One region of the Ferrimonas sp. SCSIO 43195 genome, then DNA from elsewhere that is predicted to be linked to it. Evidence: riboswitches for the same ligand, from Rfam matches in the RefSeq annotation. Region 1 holds a riboswitch; each other region holds the start of a gene.
What was found. A riboswitch is a leader RNA that binds a small molecule or an ion and turns the genes downstream of it on or off. The one in region 1 is predicted to bind cyclic di-GMP.

Region 1 (5,361 bases):
CGTGTACCAGAAAAAGGGGCTGAATAAACTGCTGCAGGCCATGCAGGCCTTGCTAGCAGACTACCCCAAGCTGAAGCTCGACGTCATTGGCAGCGGCACCGACAAATCCCGGCGCGCCGTCGAAGCGCTGCTGACACAGATGAAGATGCAGGATCGGGTTACCCTGGTCGGTGGACTGTCCAACGCCGAGCTGCTGAACCGATTGCCGCAATACGCCGGCATGGTCATGCCCAGCGTCAATGAGACCTTTGGCATGGTCTACGTCGAGGCGCTACTCAGCGGGGTGCCGATTCTGCATTCCACCAATACCGGCATCGATGGCTTCCTTGATGACATTCCCGCCCGAGTGATGGCCGACCCACTCGACGTCGAAGCGATCCGCACCGCGCTCGATTCCCTGCTGCGCAACCAGCATGGCTTTCGTCAATGGCTGCTGGCCAACCATCAACACATCGTCTGCCGATTCTCACGAGACCGGTACATCGATGCCTACAACCAACAATTCCAATTGCTGGCGCCGCGGCCACAGGACCGCGATGACGGTCCCCGAAGCGCCAGTCAGTCTCCGGAGCCAAGGCGGCTTAAGTGAGCGCGGAACCCAAACAGGTCTTTGGCCGCCCGCAAACCGGCATAAGCCAGGATGACCAAGGCATGCCATTGAGTGAGCTGCTGCCAGCTTAAGCCGCCGCTGATCGCCACGGCGCCCAAAAGCAAAACCAAAATCAACAGATTGAACAAGTGATTGGGCATCCCTTTACGGGAGCCACCAAAGCGATACACCACGTAGGGAATCCACTTAGCCAAACCATGAGACACACAGAACAGCACTCCGACGATGGAGGTGGAGAACAGCACCAGGTACCCGGCCGTTCTGGCCAGTTGCAGTATCAGCATCGGCACCACCCTGCCGGTCTCCCTGATGCGATTAAACCAGGCAAACACACACCGGACCACCACTAAAAAGGCCACAAACACGGCCCATACCAGCAGGGTCGCCTGTGCCCCTTGCAGCGCAAACGCCTCAGGCAACCAACTGCTTCCCTGAGCCGCCAGCCAAGCCGGGAACACCGCCAGGACCAGTGCCCACATCCAGGCAAACCAGGGCCGAAACCCGCCCGCCAGCAAACGGTAGTTGTCACTGACCTTGGGCTTGTCTTCGTAGCGCAGCCCCAGGCGGTCGTTCTCAAAGTACCCCACTTCATAGGCACAAAAATAGGCCAGGACAAAACCCAGTAAGCACGCCGCGGTCTGCCAGGGATAAGGATTGGCGATGGCGAACACCAGCAGCAGGGTCAGGTAGTCATGCCCCAGTATCGCCCGAGTGAAATAGCTTTCAGTGGGCCGTTTCACTTTTTTGAGGTACACGAACGGCAGCATGGGGTCCAGCCCCGCCCTCTGCGCCACCGACTCTGGCCACTGCACCCAAATGCCGACGGAACAGCTCTCCAGCAGATCGCGATCCAGCAGGCTGTCGGTAACGCAAGCACTGCGCCGCACCGTTTCCCGACCGAGGGCTTCGATGGCCATCGCCCCCTTACCTTTAATGCGCAACTCGATGGCCGACCCCAGTTTCGAGGACACCACCAAAGGCCACTCGCAGCCCATGGCATCCAACAGCGGCGCCAGAATGAAATCGAAGCCATAACTCAACAGGTAGATGGGATTGTCGCGACTGAGCAGCAGGTCGTACAGCTCCCTGTTGAGGTAGCGACCACCGACTTCGGCCGCCTGTTTCTGCCACTGTCTTTTAGCCCACGGCGCCACAAACAGCACCACCTTGATGCGAATCAGGTCCCGGTAATGACGCTGTTCCTGGCCTCCAATCCAACGCCAGGGCCTCAGCAGATCCAGCAGTTGCAGGACAATCGAAATCAGCAGTTTCGGCGCCACCGAGGCAAGAAACAGCTCGGTGCTGTTACGCAGCCACAGCGTGTCATCGAAGTCCACCAGCAACGGCGTTGAATCAGGAAGCTGGGCCAGATTCTGCAAAGCCTGCTCCGGGGTCTGGCGGTAGTCTTCTCCGCTGCGCTTCTTCTCCCGAAACTCATCCAACCCCAGCACCTGATTATTCGTAACATCCTTAGTCATCCTGATTGATCCCTGCAATCCAATGAATTCCGGGCCGAAAACAGCCAAAAGAATACCTGTAAGTGTAGAGGGGCGTGGTCACCTTAGCCACGTCAGATCCGTAAACGGCCTACCTGACACGGTCAGCAGAAAAATAAAAGGGCTTTTTTAGAGAAATTATCATCGTTTAAATAATGAGCAACAGCAATTGAACATGGCTCACAGAAACTGAAAGTGGCATAGCAAATATCAAAAAAATAACCTTTGAGGATGTTGCTGTTTTAGCAGTACATAATATCGAAATGACAACCAATGGCCGCTGAATATAAAAAAGATCGGTTGTTTTATGATCAACCATTGGGCATTCTTGCCGCGGGCTCAGCTTATTCAAGACTGCGCCGAGTCAACAAGGTTAATGTTGTGTTAACCAATGTAATTTGAACTACGACAGCAGACAAAGGCAAACTTAACGAAAGTTAAGGACGCAATATCTCCGGTCTAAAGGCTTCGGCCAATGATAGCGGGATTACCTCATGTCAGTGGTGAACTGTTCGCATTAACTCTATGAAATAATTGAGGGTTTAATAATGCACTATAAAACAACGCCACAGCAGGGCCGAGATTGTCTGCCGATTTATGAGGCTTTTCATGAACCATCGGCATCACTTTTTGGGATCAATTTGGAGAAAGCAGGAGCGACGATCGCCATTCCTGATATTTCTATCCGTTATTCTAATTTCTTTCAGCTTTGGCGGCCAAGCTTCCAATGCCGTTGCGTTCAACGGAAAAAACGCTTACGCCGAATTTGACTCCTGGAAACCCAGCGGTCACTTCAAGGTCATTGCCTGGTTAGGCCAGGTTGATTCCAACTCAGAAAACAGAACAATTCTCCTGAGTGAACCCCAATCCACAGATTTTCTCTCTTTTACCCACCGAAATGTACAGGGTAAATGGGGATCCCAGTATCCGGGGATCTGGGGCCAGTTTCAGTTCAATGACACCCGCTATATTGAAATTGAAGTCCAACAGGGCAAACTGACTGCCACCGATGGTCAGGTCACCCGTTCGGTTCAGAACAGTGCCATCGATCCGACCTCCGTTGACTATCAGTGGTTGTTTCGCCGCGGTAAAACCGATTACTCAGAAGGCGGCATTCAAGGCCTGGCTCTGATCGATCTCGGCAATGCCGGCAACTCCCGCGCTTATGCCTTCGACAGCAGCCGAGGCATGGTCGAAGTCGGCGGCAGCGCCTCGTCCTCGGCATTGAAAAAACTGTCTAAGAATGCATGGTTTACCGGACCTCACAGCATTGAAAACCCGGCACCCGATCACTTCGATGACGCTCAGTGGAATGCCGCCTTTGGTAATGCGCCGGTGGATCCTGTCGACCCGGTTGACCCGGTTGACCCTGTCGACCCGGTTGACCCTGTCGACCCGGTTGACCCTGTCGACCCCGTTGACCCCGTTGACCCTGTTGACCCCGTTGACCCCGTTGACCCCGTTGACCCCGTTGACCCCGTTGACCCCGTTGACCCAGCGCAAAGCTACGCCGTCAATTTTAACGGCAGCAACAGCTACGCCGAAATTGCCCCCTGGCAGCCACAAGGCAAATTCCGCGTGCTCGCCTACCTGACCGGCATGGACGCAGCTCCAGATCAGCGCAACATCCTGATGAGTGCGTCTGACACTACCGAATTTCTGTCTTTCACCCACTCTGCGGTTCAGGGCCACTGGGACAACCAGTACCCTGGGGTGTGGGGCAAATTTGATTTTAATGCCAGTGGCCTGGTCGACATCACTGTCGATTACGGCAGCATGACCATCAGCGATGGTCGCATCACTCAATCGGTCTACAACAGCGCCATTAACCCCAGCTCTGTGGGATATGATCTGTTGTTCCGTCGGGGCAGCAGCGACTTTTCTCAGGCCGGCCTGCAAGGCCTGGTTCTGATGGACCTGGCCAATAGCAGCAACTCACGAGCCTATGGCGTCAGCCCGGATCAAGGGCTGGTGGAAGTCGGCGACAGCAGCGGTGCCACCAAGCTGTTCGGCATCGACAGCAGCGATTATGGCCAGGGTGTCCACGTTATCACCAACCCGGACAGCAGCGTCTTCAGTGACGACGAATGGAATGCCGTATTTGGCACCGATGCGCCTGTGGACCCGGTAGACCCGGTAGACCCCGTCGACCCAGTAGACCCCGTTGACCCCGTTGACCCAGTCGATCCGGTAGACCCTGTCGACCCAGTAGACCCTGTCGACCCAGTAGACCCAGTAGACCCCGTCGATCCTGTAGACCCCGTCGATCCTGTCAGCAACCAGGCCGTGCGTTTTGACGGCAACGGCAGCTACGCCCAAATTGCCCCGTGGAAACCGCAAGGCAAATTCAAGGTCATCGCCTGGCTGGCCGAGGTCGACGCGGACGCCGGTAACCGAACCACCTTGATGAGCTCGTCTCAAACTTCCGACTTCATCGGCTTTACCCATCACAACGTGCAGGGCAAGTGGGGCAGTGACTATCCTGGTGTCTGGGGCAAGTTTGATTTTGCCGCCAGCCATTACCTGGAAGTCACCGTTGAGCACGGCAAGCTGACCGCCTTCGACGGCACCAATTCCGGCTCGGTGAACGCCAGCAGCATCGACCCGACCTCGGTCAGCTTTGACTGGCTGTACCGCCGCGGCAACGGCTACTCCAAAGGCGCGCTGCAGGCACTGACCCTGATCGATTACGCCAACCCGAATAATTCGCGCTCCTACGCCTTTGATCCTGAGCGCGGCATTGTCGAAGTGGGCGGAGACAGCGGCCACAATCAACTGCACCAGATCGATAGTGGCGACTGGGTTCAAGCCCAGCACACCGTCACCAACCCGGATCCCCAGCACTTCCCTCAGGACCAGTGGGACGCCGTGTACGGCTCCGACTCTGGCCCGGTCGACCCCGTTGATCCGGTGGACCCCGTTGATCCGGTAGACCCGGTCGATCCGGTAGACCCGGTTGATCCAGTAGACCCTGTTGATCCGGTGGACCCGGTCGATCCCGTTGACCCGGTAGACCCTCCTCAGGGAGGCCCGCTGCTGGGCAACGACGCTCGAGCCATTCGCTTCAACGGCAGCAATGCATACCTGACGTTTTCCCCTTGGAAGGCGCAGTCTGAGCACCGCATCATTGGCTGGTTCTCGGCACTGGACAGCAACCCGGATGCCCTGACCTATGTGGCCAGTACCGCCAATCAAAGCAGCTTTATCGCCGTCTCTCATCGCTCGGTGATTGCCCGCTTCAACGGCAGCGAGGTG
Region 2 (5,361 bases), 1.4 Mb from region 1:
CGATGTGGGCCTTGATGGCCCGGGAGATGGGACCGGCGTACTTGTCTTCACCAAAGGTGCGAATCACCCAGGCGATGTCTTTGGCATCGGCACGGTGCAACCACTGTGATGCGGTTTCGCCCTGGGTGTTGTCCATGCGCATGTCCAGCGGCCCATCCCGCAGGAAGCTGAAGCCGCGTTCGGCATCATCCAGTTGCGGCGACGACACCCCAAGATCCAACAGTACGCCATCGACCTGACCCACCAGGTCACGCGCTTCCAGGTACTGGGCCAGCCCGGAGAAAGGACCATGAATGATGGTGAATCTGGGGTCCTGCTGCTGCAGTTGCTGACCCACTTGAACCGCCTGGGGGTCGCGATCGATGCCAAACAAACGGCCATCGGGTCCAAGACGCGACAGAATTTCCCGGCTATGACCGCCACGTCCGAAGGTACCATCGATGTATGTACCGTCGGCTTTGATGTTCAATCCGTCCACTGCTTCTTTCAGCAGCACGGTTACGTGACTAAAACTTTCCGCCATTAGAGGGCAAATTCCTGTAAACGTTGGTTATCAATAAAGGCTTCCGCTTCTAAAGCGGTTTGAGAGTCGGCAATCTGTTGCTGCCAGTTGCTTTCCGACCAGATCTCAAACTTGTTGAGCTGACCGACCAGCATCAGTTGCTTATCCAGTTGCGCGTACTGTCGTAAAGGGGGAGGCAATAACACCCGGCCCATGCGATCCATCTCCACATCGGCGGCGTAGCCCAGCAACAGCCGTTTAATGGCGCGCTCACTGGGTTGGGTATCGGACAGGGTCGCCAGTTTTTGCTCGACCTCCTGCCAGGCATCCAGCGGGTACAGCAGCAGGCAGGCCGACTTGATGTCGACGGTCACCACCAACTGATTGTCGTTTTGCGCGCACAACAACGGCCGGTATCGCTTTGGTATTGCGATCCGGCCTTTGGCATCGAGAGAGATGCTGCTGGCGCCTCTAAACAAAAGCTATCCCATCCCTGTTAAATTCAATCGGACGACTTCATCCCACAAATAACCACTTTTTCCCACAAGCTACCAAGTTTATGGACACAAAGCGAGTATTGTCAAGGTGAGGCGATCGGCGTCAAATCCCGTCAGAATGGGGTTCTTACACTTATTTTTTAACTAGTTAACCCGTAATCAGCGGCGGCTTAACCGAGGTAATCAGAGTCATTAACTGAGCAAAAAAACAAAAAGGCTGCCCGAAGACAGCCAATCCGTTTTCCAACAACCCTGAGGGTTACTGGTTGTTCCAGTACAGGGTATTGGCAGATGCCAGATACGGCCGGTACCAGTTCGGCGCACCGTAGTGACGCAGGATGTGATCACTGATGTCTCCGATGCGGGCATCGTACGCCTGCAGATCAATCCAGTCATAGCCTACGGCCACCTGATCCCAGGTTGAACTCAAGCCAGTGCCATCGACACCAAAACTGGCCATGGCCGGCGCCACGAACACATTGCTGACCATGGTGTTGGCCAGGCAGGTCAGCGGCTGGTCGCTGTCCAACATCCCTTCCTGGCGGGCCAGAACCATGAAGCCTACGTCCAGGTGGGCGTGGTTAAAGTCTTCCATCTTGCCACTGCCGTCGGCCTTGTATTGATAATCCCAGGTACAGACGTTGTTGCTGTCCGCCTTGAGGTTATCCATATAGAAGCCCAGGATCTCATTGGCCTTCTGACCGAGGTCACCGCTGTCGTTGGTCCACTTGTTAAGGTAGATCATCGCCACACCCAGGGTCATGTTGTGGTTAAACGGCAGAGGGTTGGAGTACAAACCACTGTCACCGGTATCGGCATTATCCGGGTTGACGTAAAAGTAGGAGCCCTGAATCGCCGCATTCTTGGTGGTGCTGAATGAGGTGTCGTGTGCCCGTACAATCACTTTCGCCCGTTCGATGTAACTGTCGGCCTTGGCCATATAGGCGGTCAGGTTGTCACTCTTAATGTGATCCGCCAGCCGCATAATGGCATTGAGGATCATGCCGTCGGTCAGTGCCTCATTGCGCCAGCCACCATTATAGGGGCGTCGCCATCCGGGAACCGGTAACCCGGGCGTGGTCAGATACAACTTCGGCGCCAACTCATGGTAAGGCTCATTGAAGATGTTCAGCTCACCCCGCTCTACCCGCTGTTCGTCGGTGTAATACAGCATGTGATCCGCCAGCTCAACCGCGTAGTCCAGGTACTTGCTGTCCCCATAGGTCTTAGCCATGCGCACGTAAGCCCGCAGCCAGTAATGCCCTTCCCAGGCGTACACCAGGTTGTCGTTGCCCTTGGTCTCATTCATGACCGGACGCTGGTTAGGGTACATCTGTTCGAAGCGGGCATCCCACTCCGCCTGGCTCGCCAGGTGCGGCATCGGCGCCTTGACGTTCGACTCAATGGCTCGCCAGTCCGACGCCGCCACGTTCATCAGCAGATGCGTACCGTTGGCGCCCGCTCCGGAGGCCACCACGCCTTTGTCCTGGTCAAAGCTCAGGGCGCGGGAGTGATCGTTGTTATCCAGGTCGATCAACGCCAGTGACTGCAACGCCCCTTGAGAATACTGATCCTGCTGACGATACAACCAGTTGTATGTCACCGCCGTCGGGCTTACCGCACCGTTGCTGGTGGTGGCGCTGGCACTGCCATCCGAGGCAGTCAGGTTGCCATTGGCGACGGTGATCTCTACGTAGCGGCTCTGATCAAACGCCAGTTGCCCGCCGACAGACACCGTCTGACCGTTCCAGCGACCTTCGACGCTGTTGTGGGTAAAGGCCAGATAATCGCCATTGGCGGCGGAGGACAACAGCATGGTTTTGGCACCGGCCTCAACCGCAATCTCGTCCAGCCAGGCCACGACGCGAAAATCGCCGTCGGCACGCCAATCGGCAATCTCGCCATAGGCATTCTGACCATTAAACACCACCGCATCGGAGCTCAGAATCACCCCCACTTCCGGGTCTGGATCCGGCTCTGGGTCTGGATCCGGGTCCGGGTCTGGATCCGGGTCTGGGTCCGGGTCCGGGTCTGGATCTGGGTCCGGATCTGGGTCTGGGTCTGGGTCTGGGTCCGGGTCCGGGTCCGGATCTGGGTCCGGCTCAGGATCCGGGTCCGGAATGACCGGCGGCGGATCCGGGTCCGGCGACGGATCCGATGATCCGCCCCCACACCCGCTCAGGGTGACCGCTAACAGGGTGACTGAAAACAGGGTCTTCAGTGTTACCAGGCCATTGGGGCCCAGCTGAAAATGCCGATTTGACATCTAATGCTCCTAAATCGGCAGACAATTTCACGCGACGGTTGGTCAGTACACCAGGCCATAAGCCCGGCACCGTTGTTCCCTCAATACACCACATACGACATGAGGTAATCCCGCTATCTTTGGCGTACGCCTTAAGACCGGAGATTTTGCGTCGCCAGCTCTCACTGGTTTTGCCTTTGTCTGCTGTCTAAACACACCCGATGCCGCTGCGAATGGCGCGGACACCGAATAACGAAGTGGGAAGAGAATACTCAAGGCCCATTTTTTAGACAAACAGCTCAAAACCCCCCCCTTGAAGAAATTAATTTACTGATATAGAGCAAAAAATGATCTTCATTAATTACACTTCAGATTGGAATTAAGGTTGCCGGCTGAGCCACCAATTTTCAGAAGCTTTCTACAATCAATTGTTCTGACGCCAATTTTATCGATGGTCGGAGCAGCAAGCTCGACACCGTCGCAAAATGCAAAAACTTGAGTATCAAAGGCCAAAAACGTGATCGCGATCACATGGGCGATATTGGGGAAATCGCTTTTTTGTAACCAAGACTGGGCAAAGAAGCTCAGGCGCAATGCAGGCTTCATTAAATCCGAACGATTTTCCGCGGACAAAGCAAAAAAAACCGGAGCATAGGCTCCGGCTTTTCAATCATCGAATGCTTACTTGATGACCCTGAGAGTGGGTCGCCCCGGCTCGGGACGACTGTCCTGCGAGTCGACAGCCTCAGGCGCAGTGGTGTCATCCTGCTGCTGCTCCAGTTGCAGCTCATAGCTCGGTTCAGGCGGAAACAGGGTTCCGGCGCCATTTTCCCGGGCATAGATAGCCTCACAGGCATACAGGGGGACCACAATGGCCTGTGGCTGACCGCCAAAACGGGCATTAAAGCGGACGTCGTCATTGCCCATCTGCAGATTGCCCACCGCATGGGGAGCTATGTTCAGCACAATCTGGCCATCCTGCACATACTGAGTCGGTACCCGGACGCCGGGTAACTCGGCATTGACCGCCAGGTGAGGGGTCAGATCATTATCAACCAGCCACTCATACAGCGCCCGCAACAGGTAGGGGCGTTGGGGTGACAGGCTGTGCTCTACCTCAGACACCGATGCGCAGCTCGCGCTCGGCTTCGGTCAGCGATGCCTTAAAGGACTCACGCTCGAAGATGCGGGTCATGTAGGCTTTCACTTCATTGCTGCCACGGCCGGCCACTTCGATGCCCAGCTGAGGCAGGCGCCAGAACAGGGCTGCCAGGTAGCAATCTACCAGGGTGAACTCTTCGCTCATGAAGTAAGGGGTTTCCGCAAATACCGGGCTCAGGCCCAGAATGCTTTCGGTCAGCTGCTTACGAGCCGCATCGGCTTTCTCACCACGCATAATGCGTTCGGCCAATGCATACCAGTCATTCTGGATGCGGTACATCATCAGACGGCTTTGACCACGGGATACCGGATACACAGGCATCAACGGCGGATGAGGGAAACGCTCATCCAGGTACTCCATAATGATACGGGAGTTGTACAGCACCAATTCACGATCGATCAGGGTCGGAACGCTGTTGTATGGGTTGAGCTCTGCTAAGTCTTCCGGTAGCTGGTTTGGATCAACCTGGATTACCTCGACACCGACGCCCTTCTCCGCCAAGACAATGCGTACTTGGTGGCTATAGAGATCACTAGCACCGGAATACAGCGCCATTACAGAGCGTTTATTGGCAGCAACAGCCATCGACATCCTCCAAACTCACTCAGAAACGATAAAACATTTGGGGGCAAGAATGCCCCCAAATGCGCAAGAGGTAGATTGTAACCTGTTATTGGCGATTAGTGTACATCTCGCCAATATTCCTTCTTCAAGAAAAACGCAATCACGAAGAAGAAGGCCAGGAAAGCCAGTACCCATTTACCAATACGTTCACGTTCCAGCTTGACCGGCTCACCGGTATAGGCCAGGAAATTGGTGATATCCAGAACGTACTGATCATACTCTTCGGCATTCATCTGGCCGCCGCTGGCGACGATGGTACCGTCTTCCTGCAACACCGGTGTCCCTTGCAGTCCTTCCAGGACATGGGGCATGCCCACCGCCGGGAACACCA
Region 3 (5,361 bases), 1.5 Mb from region 1:
GGTTTCCCGCTCCATGCCCTCGTCATCCTGCTCTTCGACCCAGGCCATGACCCGACCCTGTTCGTTCAGCTGGATCAGAGCCTGGAATTCCGCATCTACGGCCAGGTACTGTTTACCGGCCAACGCGGCGGTGGCCGCGTCATCGGCGATCAACTGTGGCAGCTCGGGCTTGTCGTCGCCGTCGCCGGGCTCGGTGCCGTCACCGGGATCCTGACCGTTGTCCGGATCGAAGCCACACTCCCCGGCATCTTCCACTTCGCGCAGCTCAGGCGTACCCAGGTTGGCCAGGAAGGCATCCATAGCGACCTCGTTGAAGCCCCACTGATCGCTGCGGGTCAGTCCCTCTCCGAGAACGAAGCCATGGCGCACCGCACCTTCATACTCGGTCAGAAGAGGCTGGGCGCGGCGGCGATGGGTGAAGGAGTGGCCCCACTCGGGCAGGTTCAGCACCAGGCCCATGGGCGTCTTGGTCCAGCTGGCATCGGCGTTTTCTTTCAGCTCGGGAGCAGCACAGCCGTTGTCATCGCACTCATCGTGTTCGACCACATAGAGGTGTACCTTACCCTGGTCCTCCTCAATGTCGCCCTGCAGGGCGACGGCCAGGCTGGTGTCATCGTCACCACCGATGTAGACCAGCTTGGGTGCTTCGGTGCTGGCGTCATTCATCAGTTCGGCCAGGGTCTGAACCGGACCCGTCGGCAGAACCACCTGGTTGCACCATTGAACCGAGGCGTCACACTCAGCCCGGTAGGGCAGCATGGCGCGACTCTCAAGCTGCTTGAAGGTCATCTGGTAACCGCTGGCGCCCTCGGGGAAGAGTTGATTGCCACTGAACAGTGATTTCCACTCGTGCTCACCCTTGGCGTAGCGCTTCAGTTTCAGGTCGGAGAGATCCAGCTGCTGAGCCCAGACCTGCTGGCGGCCATCCATATCGGAGCTGATGATGACCGAGCCATCCTCCTCCTGGGAGACAACCTCCACCTGATCGCTCATCTCGGACCAGGCTTGCTGTTTCCACACCAGCATGTCGCGATCTTCCTCTTCGGTGATCTCGATAAAGCCGACATCGGGACCGTCGTAACGGAAGCGGTTAAAGGTGATCAGGGACTCAACCTTCTGAATCTGCTGATAGCCCAGTTCGCGCTCCTTGATGCACTGGTTGGTGCTGGAGTCGAAGAACACGTCGGAGTGGCCATCCAGTTCAAACATGCCCCCTTCGGACTCGAGCAGGGTCAGCAGGCTGGCCTCCTCGAGGTCGCCGCGTTCACGTTTGCGCTCGACTCTGTCCTGAACGTCTTCGGGGGCGAGGGGCAGCTCATTGGCAACTTCGTCGGCGATGGTGTCGGCATCGGGCTCCTGACCATTGGCTTCCGCCTCATCCACCCGGTTTACCAGCTGCTCCAGGTTTTCGGTCAGGGTTTCGGCGATGGCATCGGCCACTTCGTTGTCTTCGGCATCACCGCCGGTGCCGCCGTTCTGCTCTACGGCATGTTTTGTCTTGGCAGTGACACGGGCGACGACCTGGGCTACCCGGTGCAGCCGTTTGTAGCCGTTGCCATTGGCCGGCTGCTGTTTGCCGACAATGTAATCTTCCACCAGGCTCAGATCAGAGCCCAGAATACCCAGAGTCTGCTCCAGGGCTGCCGCTGCGGTCTCCTGGTCCACACCGGCCCTGTCCATCTCGGAGGCGAGCAGGGTGGTCAGGGGGCTGACAAACTCCACCACACCGGCCGGTGCCGTCATGGTGTAGCTCTGGGGCAGTACCACACCTGGGTTGTCTTCATCCTCGGTCTGGCCGGCGATCACCTTCACCAGCATCTGCACCTGGCTCAGATCCAGAGCGGCATCCAGATTCGAGAAACTGTACTGGCCTCCGGCCTGGGTCAGGGTGCTGGGCTCATCGGCATCGCATTCGCCGTTGCTGTTGAGATCCAGGCACACCTGAGCGTTAACCAGGTAACCATCGGCGGTGGTACCGGACAAGCTCTGAGTCGGCTCCGGTGCCGGTGGCTCCGGGGTGGGCGTCGGGGTGGATGAGGAGGAACCGCCGCAGGCGGCGAGTTGGGTTAATGCTGCGGCCATGGATATGGCCAGCAGGTGGCGTCTGAAGTGCATAGTCTACCATCCCTAATGGTTGAACCTATTTCAAACGCTGGCGCTGGCGAACGCCGAGTGGCCACCGGGACCACTCGATACGCTGGAAACCCCGCTGTCTCTGTGAAGCAGAGACCGGTGGCTTTGCGTCCCAGCTTCGCAGCTGGTTTGCCATTGTCAGCGATGCATCGTGTGATGTCGTTATTATGGTGTCGATAAGCGGCGACAAAGCGGGAATACCGGCTCGGTCATCCGCGGCGACTTAGGGATTAAATCATGAGGTTACGTCGATGTCATGGCAAAGATGAACGACTGTGAGTCGATGCTGACACCGTGTAAAAAAAGAATGCGTTAAAACAGATATTTACAGTTGGGCTAAGGTGCCAAGTCATTGAATTTAATGGCGTTGGCACCTTGAGGGCGCTACTTCAGAATCTCTGCCAGATCCTGTTCCAGCGAGGTGGTCGGCGATTCGATGATGCGACCGATCTCCTTGCCCTGTTGCTGGATGATGAAGGTGGGAATCCGTTGGAAATCGTAGGCGGCGGCCAGGTGCTGTGGGTCCGCCTTGCTGCGATCGACGCCGATGTAACGCACCTGCAGGTGGTCGTTGCCGGCCAGTTCCAGAATCTTGGCAAAACGCGGGGTTTCACGGTGACAATCCGGGCACCAGGTGCCTATGATAACCACGATCTCGGTTGGGGTGTCGACTGCTTTCAGTTTGTCCAGCCACTGAGGCTGAGGGGCATAGTCAGCGTAGTTATCGCTGTAACCCGGAATGGCGTCCATGATGTCGGCCATGGCCAGTTCACCGGTCAAAATAACCTCCTGTTTATCGGGTTGATCGCAGGTGGCGAAGGGGCCTTTCTGTCCCTCTTCAAAGCCACAGCCAGAGTTGGCAAAGGCGCCGCTGCTCAGCAGGGCCGGGGCCAGTAACATGGCCATCAACGTGCTCTTTTTCATCATTCTCTCACCTTAGTTTGTCTCCTGCTAGTCTGACCCAGATTCAGCCAAGAGGTGCCCTGGCGGTAACGGAACTGTGAAGCCGATCATGACCGTTGTCACAGTTTCTGCCTCGATGGCGAGCCGACCCAGAAGCACAAAAAAGGCGGCCGAAGCCGCCTCGATGGAATCGATTCAGGGGGTTACTTTTCGTTCAGCCACTGAGCCACGCGCTTGGCAAAGTAGGTCAGTACGCCATCGGCACCGGCCCGCTTGAAGCATAGCAGGGATTCCAGAATGATCTTACGCTCGTCGAGCCAGCCGTTTTGAATGGCAGCCATGTGCATGGCGTACTCGCCGCTGACCTGGTAAGCAAAGGTGGGGACCTTCAGCTCGGTCTTAACCCGGCGTACGATGTCCAGGTAAGGCATGCCCGGCTTCACCATCACCATATCGGCACCCTCTTCGATGTCCATGGCCACTTCCTGCAGGGCCTCATCGGAGTTGGCGGGATCCATCTGATAGGTGTGCTTGTTGCCCCCCTTCAGGTTACCGGCGGAGCCGACCGCATCGCGGAATGGGCCGTAGTAGCTGGAGGAGTACTTGGCGGAGTAGGCCATGATCTGGGTGTTGACGTGACCGGCGGCTTCCAGGGCATCGCGAATGGCGCCAACGCGGCCATCCATCATGTCGGACGGGGCCACCACGTCGGCACCGGCTTCGGCATGGGACAGCGCCTGCTTCACCAGCACTTCGGTGGTGATGTCGTTGAGGATGTAACCTTCGTCATCGATGATGCCGTCCTGACCGTGAGTGGTGAACGGATCCAGTGCCACGTCGGTGATCACACCCAGCTCTGGGAACTCCCGCTTCAGGGCTCGAACCGCTTTCTGAGCCAGGCCATCCGGGTTATAGGCTTCTTCGGCGCCCAGAGATTTGATCTCCTGCGGGGTCACCGGGAACAGCGCGATGGCTGGAATGCCCAGAGCAACAATCTCACGGGCTTCCTCGATCAACAGGTCAATGGACAGACGCTCGACGCCGGGCATGGACTCAACCTGCTCTTTACGGGCATTGCCCTCCAGCACAAACACTGGGTAGATCAAATCATTGACGCTCAGCTGGCTCTCGGCCATCAGGCGACGGGAAAAGTCATGACGACGCATCCGACGCATGCGGCGACGAGAAAAAGGTCCGGTTACAACGGTCACTTGCTGCTCCTTGGTAATGGGGGGTGATGGCCAAATTTACCCGTCAAACAGGAGGACGACGGGGCTGGGCCGATCTCGTGGTGACAATATTAGCAAACTCTACCACTCTGGATAGGAGCTTAATCACACTTGAAACAGGCGTTTGGCGTTCAATTGGCACTGGTACGACAACGATTCCAGCGATTCGTTGCGCAGCTCAGCCACTTTATTGGCAATGTGTGGCAACCATCGCGGTTCGTTGCGGCGGCTTTTGGGTTTGGGTCTCAGATCCCGGGGCAACAGGTAGGGGGCATCGGTCTCCAGCAACAGCCGCTCGGCGGGAATCATCGGCACCAGTCGTGCCAGTTCCTGGCCCCGCCGCTCGTCGCACACCCAGCCGGTAACGCCGATGAACAGATCCAGGTCCAGCGCCTGATTGAGTTCCTGTTCGGTGCCGGTAAAGCAATGCAGCACCCCACCGCTCAGGTTGGGACGATGCTCGTGGACCATGGCCTGAAAGTCGTCACCGGCGTCGCGGCAGTGCATCAGCACCGGCTTGGCCAGGTCGCAGGCCAGCTTCAGCTGGGCGGAAAAGGCCCGCCGCTGATCCGCCCTGGGAGAGAAATCGCGGTTGTAATCCAGGCCACACTCGCCGACGGCAACCACCGCCGGATGGCCGCACAGCTGCCGCAGCTGCTGCGGGCTGTCGGCGTCGAAGCGGCTGGCGTAGTGAGGGTGAACCCCGGCAGTCGTGCGGATGCCGGGGTGAGCCTGAATCAGGCTCTGCAACTGCCTGGATTCCTCCAGGTCGCTGGCGACGGCGATGAGGTCACGGACCCCGGCGTCGGCGGCGCGGACGATGACCTCCTCCAGATCATGGCGAAACTGACTGGAGCTCAGGTTGACGGCGATGTCGATCCAGGCCAGTGGTGCGCTGTTACTGGACACGCTTGACCCGCACGCTGCCATTGCGGCCTTCCTGGGTCAACAGGAACGATCCCAGCGCGGCTTTGCTGATGGTGATGGTGCCCTGCTTGCTGAGGCGGAAGTTGCGAGATTCGGTTTGTTTCCAGCTCTGACCATTGTCCAGAGTGATGGTGAACTTGCCGTAGGCGTCTTTGCTCATCTTGGTGAT

Region 2: another riboswitch for cyclic di-GMP. It lies ahead of J8Z22_RS19925 (hypothetical protein); the one in region 1 lies ahead of J8Z22_RS13605 (hypothetical protein).
Region 3: another riboswitch for cyclic di-GMP. It lies ahead of J8Z22_RS20620 (hypothetical protein); the one in region 1 lies ahead of J8Z22_RS13605 (hypothetical protein).

Annotation. Positions count from the first base shown of each region.
Region 1 is NZ_CP072679.1:2,926,786-2,932,146, forward strand. Features, by position in the region: gene J8Z22_RS13595 (glycosyltransferase) at 1-589, shown strand, start outside; gene J8Z22_RS13600 (haloacid dehalogenase-like hydrolase) at 559-2,088, opposite strand; cyclic di-GMP riboswitch class I at 2,517-2,601, shown strand; gene J8Z22_RS13605 (hypothetical protein) at 2,716-5,361, shown strand, end outside.
Region 2 is NZ_CP072679.1:4,317,959-4,323,319, forward strand. Features, by position in the region: gene rsmH (16S rRNA (cytosine(1402)-N(4))-methyltransferase RsmH) at 1-523, opposite strand, end outside; gene mraZ (division/cell wall cluster transcriptional repressor MraZ) at 523-981, opposite strand; gene J8Z22_RS19925 (hypothetical protein) at 1,259-3,265, opposite strand; cyclic di-GMP riboswitch class I at 3,366-3,450, opposite strand; gene J8Z22_RS19930 (hypothetical protein) at 3,602-3,850, opposite strand; gene J8Z22_RS19935 (ClpXP protease specificity-enhancing factor) at 3,926-4,369, opposite strand; gene sspA (stringent starvation protein SspA) at 4,362-4,991, opposite strand; gene J8Z22_RS19945 (cytochrome c1) at 5,087-5,361, opposite strand, start outside.
Region 3 is NZ_CP072679.1:4,455,459-4,460,819, reverse strand. Features, by position in the region: gene J8Z22_RS20620 (hypothetical protein) at 1-2,115, opposite strand, end outside; cyclic di-GMP riboswitch class I at 2,197-2,277, opposite strand; gene J8Z22_RS20615 (thioredoxin family protein) at 2,518-3,060, opposite strand; gene hemB (porphobilinogen synthase) at 3,240-4,211, opposite strand; gene J8Z22_RS20605 (TatD family hydrolase) at 4,371-5,174, opposite strand; gene J8Z22_RS20600 (hypothetical protein) at 5,164-5,361, opposite strand, start outside.